DNA from 3 places in the Pinisolibacter sp. DMC100 genome. Region 1 is predicted to be linked to each of the others. Evidence: riboswitches for the same ligand, from Rfam matches in the RefSeq annotation. Region 1 holds a riboswitch; each other region holds the start of a gene.
What was found. Region 1 has a riboswitch for cobalamin ahead of bluB (5,6-dimethylbenzimidazole synthase). Riboswitches for the same ligand answer to the same signal wherever they lie in the genome.

Region 1 (3,203 bases):
GCACCGTGGTGTCGGGCATCGCGCACATCGACGACGCCAAGAAGGTCGGCCGCGTCGGCGTCAAGGCGCTGATCTACTTCGAGATCGTCTCGACCTTCGCGCTCGCCATCGGCCTCATCGTCGGCAACATCGTCGCTCCCGGCCACGGCTTCCACGGCCAGGGCAATGCCGCCGCGGTCGCCCAGTTCACCGCGCCGGAGAAGCAGCAGAAGTCGGTCGACTTCGTCATGAACATCATCCCGGACAGCGTCGTCGGCGCCTTCGCCAAGGGCGACGTGCTGCAGGTGCTGCTGTTCTCGATCCTCTTCGGCTTCGCGCTGATGATGCTCGGCGACAAGGGCAAGCCGGTGCGCACCCTGATCGACGACGTCGCGATGGGCGTGTTCGGTGTCATCGGCATCGTCATGAAGGCCGCCCCGATCGGCGCCTTCGGCGCCATGGCCTACACCATCGGCAAGTTCGGCCCGCAGGCGCTCGGCAATCTCGCCGGCCTGATCGCCACCTTCTATCTGACCGCCGCGCTGTTCGTCTTCCTGGTGCTCGGCACCATCGCCCGCATCGCCGGCTTCTCGATCTTCAAGTTCCTCGCCTACATCAAGGACGAGCTGCTGATCGTGCTCGGCACCTCCTCGTCGGAGAGCGCCCTGCCGCAGATCATGGCCAAGCTCCAGCGTGCCGGTTGCTCCAAGCCGGTCGTGGGTCTGGTGGTTCCGACGGGTTACTCGTTCAACCTCGACGGCACCAACATCTACATGACGCTCGCCACGCTGTTCATCAGCCAGGCGCTCGGCTTCGACCTGTCCTTCCAGCAGCAGCTGATCATCCTGGTCGTCGCCATGCTGACCTCGAAGGGTGCCTCGGGCATCACTGGCGCCGGCTTCGTGACGCTGGCCGCCACCCTCGCCGTCGTCGATCCGCGCCTCGTCCCGGGCATGGCGATCGTTCTCGGCATCGACAAGTTCATGTCGGAATGCCGCGCGCTCACCAACATCATCGGCAACGGCGTCGCCACCGTGGTCGTGGCCTGGTGGGAGGGCGAGCTCGATCGCGACAAGCTCCACGCCGCGCTGAACCCGACCAAGGCGGTCGCCGCCCCGGCCGGTGCCGACCAGACCGAGGCCGCTCCGGCGGAGTGATCGGTCGACCTTCTCCCGAGAAGACCTGCCCGCCCGGAGCGATCCGGGCGGGCTCTTTCGTTTCGGACTTCCGGAAACCCCGCGGACGTGGCATCCCTCGCGGCGGTTCGGTGCCCGCCCACGCGGGAGAATCGGGAACGCGGTGGAAGTCCGCGACGTGCCCAACACCGTGAAGGGGGACTGCTCCGACACCCCGCGAGGGGAGAGCCACCGGGCGACCGGGAAGGCGTCGGAGCGGGGTGATCCTCAGTCGGGAGACCGGCCGAGCCGAAGAGGTCCCAGCGTCTGGTCGGCGCCGGGTCGCGTCGACACGAGGGGATCATCGATGTCGCGCACCACCTTCGCGCCCGCCGCCGCGGGCGATCATGCGTCGCCGTCGCCGTCGCCGTCGTCGTCGTCGTCCGCCGTCCCGCCCGAGGGCGACGGTCTCGTCATGGCCGACTTCTCCGCCTTCGACGAGGCCGATCGCGCCGCCGTCTACCGCGCCATCGCGACGCGGCGCGACGTGCGCGGCGAGTTTAGGCCGGATCCGATCGAACCGGATGTACTGCGGCGCCTGCTCGAGGCGGCGCACCGGGCGCCGTCGGTCGGCTTCATGCAGCCGTGGAACTTCCTCGTCCTGCGCGATCCGGCGGTGCGGGCGCAGCTCCACGACGCCTTCCTCGAGGCACGCGAGCGCGAGGCGGCGCTCTTCCCGGACGACCGGGCGGCGATCCATCGCCGGCTGAAGCTCGAGGGGCTGCGCGAGGCGCCGGTCGTCGTCGTCGTCACCTGCGACCGCGATCGGGCTGGACCGGTGGTGCTGGGGCGGAGCGCCGATCCGGCGACGGATCTCTACAGCTGCGTCTGCGCGGTGCAGAACCTGTGGCTGGCGGCTCGGGCGGAAGGCATCGGCGTCGGCTGGGTCTCGATCCTCGACAAGGACCGGGTGCGCGCCGTGCTCGGCATTCCGGAGGCGATCGAGATCGTCGCCTGCCTCTGTCTCGGCCGGGTCGACGCCGCCTTCGCCTCGCCGGAACTGGAGCAGCGGGGATGGCGGCAGCGGCTGTCGCTCGACGACCTCGTCTTCGAAGAGGCGTGGGGGCAGCGCGCCGCCGACGATCAGGGCACGATGCGGGCGTGGACCACGGCGACCTCGTCGGCGTAGACGCGGCGCCAGCCGGGCGAGCGGTCGAGGAGATCGATCGCCGCCGTGCCGGTGGACAGCAGCGTCCAGCCGATCTTCGGATCGGAAAAGACCTTGTCGAAGCTCGACAGCCCCTGCAGCGACACCGCCCTGCGATAGAGCGCGACGCGCTTGCCGCCGTAGAGCTCGGTGCGGCCGTCGATGAAGGTCGGGACCCCTCGCGCGATCAGGAAGCCGCCGAAGCCGTAGTCGTTCAGCACCGCGCCGGTCACGCCGGCGGCACGGGCGGCGGCGAGGGCCTCGGCGGGGGCATTGTCGCGCGGCGGGGCGATGTCGCGCAGCGGCAGCGTCGCCGCGGCGAGGAGGGCGAGGACGAGGGCACCGATCGTCAGGGCCCGCGGTGGGGGCGGGACGTCGCCGTCCGGCCGGCCGATGCGGGCGGCGATCGGCTCGATCGCCACCAGCGTGCCGACCAGCGTCAGCAGCGCGGTGTGGCGGACATGGGCGAGCGCCATGTGGAAGAGCAGGAGCAGCAGCAGCAGCCGCGCGAGCGGGATGCGGGCGCCCGCCGTGGCGAGCAACGCGATCACCGGCAGCAGCACCGCTTCCAGCGGGTTGAAGCCGGCGAAACTCTGCGGCCGCCATTCCATGATCGAATCCTGCAGCCCCTCGATGCCGATCACCGAGAAGGCGGCCTTCCAGGTGCCCCAGCCGTAGGGATGCACCAGCGTCGCCAACGCCGCGGCGAGGCCGAAGAGGCCCCAGCGCAGGGCGAGACCGCGGCGATCGGCCGGATCGGCCCGCATCAGCGCCTCGAGCGCGACGATCGGCACGACGCCGAGGCCGAAGAGCCAGGAGGCGTGGAGATTGGCCCAGACCACCATCACCAGGAGGAGTGCGGGGCGGGGCGCGCGGGCCTCTTCCGCCGCACGGAGGAGGCC
Region 2 (3,203 bases), 100 kb from region 1:
GCGGCGAGGTCGTCTTCCGCGGCGGCGAAGAGGCCGAGGGCGACGGTCGGATCGACCCGACCCTCGGTCGCGCGCACCACCTTCACGGCGCGCGGAACGGCGGCGCGGATCTCGGCCTCGATCGCGGCGAGATCGGCATCGCCGAGGAGATCGGCCTTGTTGAGCACGACGAGATCGGCGGCGAGAAGCTGGTCCTCGTAGACCTCCTCGAGCGGATTGTCGTGATCGATCGCGGCGTCGTTCGCCCGCTCTGCGGCCAGCGCCGCCGGATCGTCGGCGAAGCGGCCGTCGGCGACGGCGGCGGCATCGACCACGGCGACGACGCCGTCGACGGTGAGCTTCGCCCGGATCTCCGGCCAGTCGAAGGCCTTCACCAGCGGCTTGGGCAGGGCGAGGCCGGAGGTCTCGACCACGATGTGCTCGGGACGGTTCGGCAGGGCGAGCAGGCTCTCGATCGCCGGCATGAAGTCGTCGGCGACGGTGCAGCAGAGGCAGCCGTTGGTCAGTTCGACCACGGCGGCGGGGCGGCAGCTCTCGTCGCCGCAGTCGGAGAGCAGCGCACCGTCGACGCCGACGTCGCCGAACTCGTTGACGAGAATGGCGATGCGGCGACCGCGGGCGTTCTCGATCAGATGGCGGACCAGCGTCGTCTTGCCGGCGCCGAGGAAGCCGGTGACGATGGTGACGGGGATCTTGGCGAAGGCGTTCACGGGCGGCCCTCCGGATTGGCGGTGGCGACCGCGAAGGGCGGGATGCGGCCGACGACGCCGCGGCGGAAGGCGACCGGGCGGCTCTTCCAGGCGATCAGACCGTCGTCGGTCTCGCCGTAGAGGCGGGCGGTGGCGACGATCTCGTCGGCGGCGGTCTCGTCGAACTCGCCGTAGAGATAGGTCCACTTGGTGTCGTCGGCGAAGCCGATGGTGACCGGGCGCTTGCACACCGACAGGCACTCGACGCCGACGACGCGGACGTCGTCGTGCGCCTCTGCACGGGCGGCGAGGGCGTCGTGCAGGCGGCGGCCGGCGCGCGGGGCGTCCTCGGCGTCGCCCTCGCGGCGGCAGTTGACGCAGACCAGCACCGTCGTCGGACGGGCGGTTTCGGGACGGGATACGGGTGTCGTCACGGCGATGCTCTCCTTCTCCGCCCCTCCGGCGGTCGGGGATTTCGGGCGCGACGGCAGGTCTCCTGGCTCGCGGATCGATCGCGCTGACGCCGCCTTCCCGGGGAAACCCAGTGGCATTCGGCGTCGGCACTCTCCGCTCACAGTTGCGGGGGCAGCCGCGGCTTGGAGCTTCTCGGGACCGAGAGGCTCGACCGCATTCCCTCTTCGCCCGCGGGAGTGCCCGCGGGACCGTCGACGCGGCGAGATAAGGGGCGTTTCACGCGACTGTCAAGGAAAGCGGCCGGCGAGCGCCCGCTTGGACCGCCGATTTCCGGCCGAAAACGGTCGGATTGCCCACCGTCTCGTCCGAAGGTCGCAGACGCGGCGCCCTGCGCGCGAGACATGCGATTTTCGCATACATGTGCGGTGCAGCAATGCATGAATGCGAATATTCGGTATCATGTTCCGAATTTTGTGAGCAATCGGTCGCAAGGCATTGAAATTGCCGAATCGGCTGCACGGCGGATTTGTCGCCGCGATCCATGCTGCACTGCTTTCAAATGCTTTCGTATGGGTTCGAGCCGGGGCTGTTGCTCGTTATTTCAATCGACGAGATCGAAAGACGCGGCTCGTTCGTCGCAGGGCAAGGGCGAGAGAGAGCGCTGGGCTTCGGTCGCGAGCATGTTCCGGGCGGATCGGGGCGATCCGTCCGAGATGAACCTGCCGAACCATGGATCGCCGTGACCGGCCGACCGATTGCCGTCGGTTCGCCGGAGAAGGCGGTTCGTCGCCGAAATCAGGCGACGGTGCCAAAGGGCCTCCCCGAGATGAACGTTGCGACCAAGCCTTCCCGGATTCTCGATTCCCGTCTCTTCTCCAAGGTCATGACGGCGGCCGAAGCCGCTGCCCTGATCCCGGACGGTGCGACCGTCGGCATGAGCGGCTTCACCGGCGCGGGCTATCCGAAGGCGGTGCCGATCGAACTGGCCAAGCGGATCGACGCGGAGCACGCGCAGGGTCGGCCCTTCAAGGTCAAGGTGTGGACGGGTGCCTCGACGGCGCCGGAACTCGACGGCGCGCTCGCCAAGGTCGACGGCATCGAGATGCGGCTGCCCTATCAGTCGGATCCGATCTGCCGCAAGCGCATCAACGCCGGCGAGATGGAGTACATCGACATCCACCTCTCGCACGTCGCCCAGACGGTGTGGTTCGGCTTCCTCGGCAAGCTCGACGTCGCGGTGGTCGAGGTCGCCGGCATCACCGAGGACGGGCTGCTGATCCCGTCGTCGTCGATCGGCAACAACAAGACCTGGCTCGACTGCGCCGACAAGATCATCCTCGAGGTGAATTCCTGGCAGAGCCTGGCGCTCGCCGGCATGCACGACATCTACTACGGCACCGACCGGCCGCCGCACAGGAAGCCGATCCCGATGGTGACGGCACACGACCGCATCGGCCAGCCGTTCTTCCGCGTCGATCCGTCGAAGATCGTGGCGATCGTCGAGACCGACGCCCACGACCGCAACACCGCCTTCACCGCCCCCGACGCGACGTCGAAGAAGATCGCCCATCACATCATCGACTTCCTCGACCACGAGGTGAAGATGGGGCGCCTGCCGGCCAATCTGCTGCCGCTGCAGTCGGGCGTCGGCAACGTCGCCAACGCGGTGATGGCCGATCTCGAGCACGGCCATTTCGACAATCTCTCGGCCTACACCGAAGTGCTCCAGGACGGCATGCTGCACCTGATCAAGTCGGGCAAGCTGACGCACGCCTCGGCGACGGCGCTGTCGCTGTCGGAGGAGGCGACGAAGGAGTTCCTCGACAACATCGACTTCTACCGCGAGCGGATCGTGCTGCGCCCGCAGGAGATCTCCAACCATCCGGAGGTCATCCGCCGCCTCGGCATCATCGCCATGAACGGCATGATCGAGGCCGACATCTACGGCAACGTCAACTCGACCCACATCATGGGCACGTCGATCATGAACGGCATCGGCGGCTCGGGCGACTTCGCGCGCAATGCCTATATTTCGTTCTTCATGACGCCTTCGGTGGCGAAGGGCGGGGCGATCTCCTGCATCGTGCCGATGGTCTCCCA
Region 3 (3,203 bases), on a different contig from region 1:
GCGACGAGATCGGTCGCCGGCGTCGTCGCCGAGAGCGTCAGCAGGCCCGCGACGGCGGCGCTCGCGCGCAGCGTCAGGGTCGCGGCGGCGGCAAAGCCGCCGGGCGCCCAGCCGATGCCGTCCGGTCCGATGGTGACGAGCAGCGTCGCCGCGCCGGTCAGCACGAAGCCGAGCGGGGCGGCGAGGAGCCGTGCCCACGTCGCCAGCGGCACGCCGGCCCGCCACGTCACGGCGAGCGTCGCGACCACGAGGATCGCGACGGCCGTCGGCCAGGGCGGCGTGAGGAGGGCGAGGGCGAGAAGGCCGAGCCCGAGCAGAGCCTTCTCGGCGAGCGAGCGGTCGCGCCAGCGGTTGCCGGCGGCGATCCTATCGATCGGCGTCATCGCGACGGCGGCTCCCGCTGCGGCGGCCCAGTGCATAACCGAGGATGCCGGCGCCTACCGCGGCCTGGAGGGCGAAGAGCGCGCTCTCGATCTCCTTCGACGGCGGTTCCCAGAAGGGCTTGGTCCAGCGTTCGTAGCCGGGGTGGCTCGCCTCGATCGCCTTGGAGCCGATGTCGTCGGTGCCGGTGAACTCGCCGCCGAAGGGCAGCACCAGGGGTGCCGCGACGATGGCGGTGGCGACGAGGAGGAGGACGATCGAGGTGCGGTTGGACAGCGTCGAGGTCATCGGCCGGCCTCCGCGATCTTGCCGTCGAAGGCGCCGGGAATGCGGCCGACGAGGGCGTTCATGACGACGACGACGAGCAGGCCTTCGGCCAGGGCGAGGGGAACCTGCGTCACGGCGAAGATGCCGGCGAACTTCACGAAGGCCCCGGCGATGCCCGAGGTCGGGTCGGGGAAGGCGAGCGCCAGTTCGAAGGAGGTGACGACATAGGTCGCGAGGTCGGCCAGCGCCGCGCCGAGGAAGACGGCGACGGTGGCGGGCAGGCCGACGCGGGAGGCGAGCTTCCACGTCGCCCAGCCGACCCAGGGGCCGGCGATCGCCATCGAGAAGACGTTGGCGCCGAGCGTGGTGAGGCCGCCGTGGGCGAGCAGCAGGCCCTGGAACAGCAGCACGATCACGCCGATCGGCGCCATCACCGCGGGGCCGAAGAGGACGGCGCCGAGGCCGGTGCCGGTCGGGTGCGAGCAGGAGCCGGTCACGCTCGGCAGCTTCAGCGCCGAGAGGATGAAGGTGAAGGCGCCGGCGGCGGCCAGCGTCAGGCGCGCCTCGGGGCGTTCGCGCAGGGTGCGGCGCAACGAGACGAAGCCGCCGACCACGAAGGGAGCGGAGACCAGCGTCCAGCCGAGCGCGTGCGGCGCGGGCAGGAAGCCTTCCATGATGTGCATGTCTTCCACCTCGATCTACGAGCGCGTCGCCCGTGAAGCGAAGGCCCGCGACGCGGGACACTCCGACAACGCCTACCGGGACACCCCGCCCGAGGGACGCGAACGACGCTCATGCGGATGGCAGGTCTCCTGGCTCGCGGGTCGTCGAGATCCGGACGGCCTTCCCGATCGTGCTCCCCCGGGTGGTCTCGGGGGCGATCAGTGACCGATCGCCCGCAGGCGATCTTCGTCCGGACCCCTCGCCGCTCACAGTCGCGGGGGCGGCCACGGCTCGGGCGCGATTCGGCCCTTCCGTGTTCCCTTTTCACCGCCTCGGAGGACTCCGACGCGGCACCATCACACCCGGAATCGTAGACGTCGGTCGCGATCGGCGCAAGGGCCGGCCGGGGCGAGGGGGCGGGACCGCGACGGATTGACGAGACGCGGTCTTCGCCGTCATGGTCGGGTGATGACGATGTGGACGCCCGGACGATGGAAGCGCCTTGTCGCCGCCGCGACGCTCGCGGTGGCGCTGGTGCTCGTCGCCTTCGCGCCGCGGGTACTGCCGGGCTTCGTCACCGCGGCCGATCTGGTCGAAGGATCGGGCATCGCGGTCGCCGGCATCTGCACCGCGCCGGTCGACGCCGCACGCGCGGCGGAAGACATCGCCGGCCACCGCGTCGACCACGCCGATCACTTCTGCGGCACCTGCGTGCTGTTCTCCGCGCCCGGTCTCGGTGCCGTGGCGGCGGCGGAGGTGCCGGCGCCGCGGCTCGTCGCGGTCGAGCGGCTGGCGTGGCGGGACGAGGCGGGGACGACGGTCCTCGCGCCGCGGGCGACGGCACGCGGTCCGCCGGCGGCGTGATCCGCCCATCCACCGACGTTTTCCTTCCCGGCGACGGCCCGGACGCCCGACGCGGCGCGGCCCGATCGCACCCCACGCGAAAGACTGATCCCATGAAGACCATCCGGACCCTCGCGTTCGCTTCCAGCCTCGCTCTCCTCCTCTCGGCCGGTGCGGCGCTCGCCCACGGCTACAAGGTCGGCAACCTCGAGATCGACCATCCCTGGAGCCGCGCCACGCCGAAGGCGGCGCCGGTCGGCGGCGGCTATCTCACGGTCAAGAACACCGGCACCACCGACGATCGTCTGGTGGCGGTGAAGTCGGACGTCGCCAAGACGGTCGAGATCCACGAAATGTCGATGGACGGCGGCGTGATGAAGATGCGTGCCCTCGACAAGGGCATCGAGATCCCCGCCGGCAAGACCGTCGAGCTGAAGCCGGGCGGCTTCCACGTGATGTTCATCGGCCTCGGCGGGCCGATCGAAGTGGGCAAGGCCTTCAAGGGCACGCTGGTGTTCGAGAAGGCCGGCTCGGTCGACGTCGACTTCGACGTCGAGGCGCAGAAGCCGATGGACCATTCCGGCGGCGGCATGAACCACACCGGCCACTGATCGGCGGCGCGACGCGACGCAAGAGGGCGGCCCTCGGGGCCGCCCTCGTTCTTTGCCGGAAGCGTCCGTGCCGCCTCAGTCGCGGGGGCGGGTGAGGATCGGCAGATAGATGGCGAAGAAGCCGCCGAAGGCGACGATCCAGCCGAGCGCCGCCACGTGCAGCAGCGCGAATTCGGCCCAGCCGAAGCCGGCGGCGACGCGGGCGAGCGCCGCGACGGTGCAGGCGACGTAGAGGGCCGCGATCGGCCGCGTCGCGTGGAGCGGCAGGCCGGCGTGGCCGAGGCTGGCGCGGCTCATCACCGCCAGCGTGGTGAGTCCGATGGCGCCGACCGTCCAGGCGTGGAGCGCTGCGGTCGGGGCGAGGTTCGCCCCGGCGATGCTCGCCGCGAGAGCGAGGCAGCCGAGGCCGACGAAGACGCGGGCGACGTGGAGCACCAC

Region 2: it holds a riboswitch for cobalamin, as region 1 does, so the genes downstream of both, ACT541_RS09965 (DUF1636 family protein) here and bluB (5,6-dimethylbenzimidazole synthase) in region 1, are expected to answer to the same signal.
Region 3: it holds a riboswitch for cobalamin, as region 1 does, so the genes downstream of both, ACT541_RS13565 (energy-coupling factor ABC transporter permease) here and bluB (5,6-dimethylbenzimidazole synthase) in region 1, are expected to answer to the same signal.

What each region holds. Positions count from the first base shown of each region.
Region 1 is NZ_JBQUZT010000002.1:118,269-121,471, forward strand. It holds gene ACT541_RS09525 (dicarboxylate/amino acid:cation symporter) at 1-1,136, shown strand, start outside; cobalamin riboswitch at 1,228-1,417, shown strand; gene bluB (5,6-dimethylbenzimidazole synthase) at 1,570-2,283, shown strand; gene ACT541_RS09535 (hypothetical protein) at 2,238-3,203, opposite strand, start outside.
Region 2 is NZ_JBQUZT010000002.1:220,123-223,325, forward strand. It holds gene cobW (cobalamin biosynthesis protein CobW) at 1-710, opposite strand, end outside; gene ACT541_RS09965 (DUF1636 family protein) at 707-1,123, opposite strand; cobalamin riboswitch at 1,159-1,371, opposite strand; gene ACT541_RS09970 (acetyl-CoA hydrolase/transferase family protein) at 1,930-3,203, shown strand, end outside.
Region 3 is NZ_JBQUZT010000003.1:97,636-100,838, forward strand. It holds gene cbiQ (cobalt ECF transporter T component CbiQ) at 1-383, opposite strand, end outside; gene ACT541_RS13560 (energy-coupling factor ABC transporter substrate-binding protein) at 367-669, opposite strand; gene ACT541_RS13565 (energy-coupling factor ABC transporter permease) at 666-1,331, opposite strand; cobalamin riboswitch at 1,434-1,684, opposite strand; gene ACT541_RS13570 (hypothetical protein) at 1,786-2,175, shown strand; gene ACT541_RS13575 (copper chaperone PCu(A)C) at 2,268-2,765, shown strand; gene ACT541_RS13580 (NnrS family protein) at 2,841-3,203, opposite strand, start outside.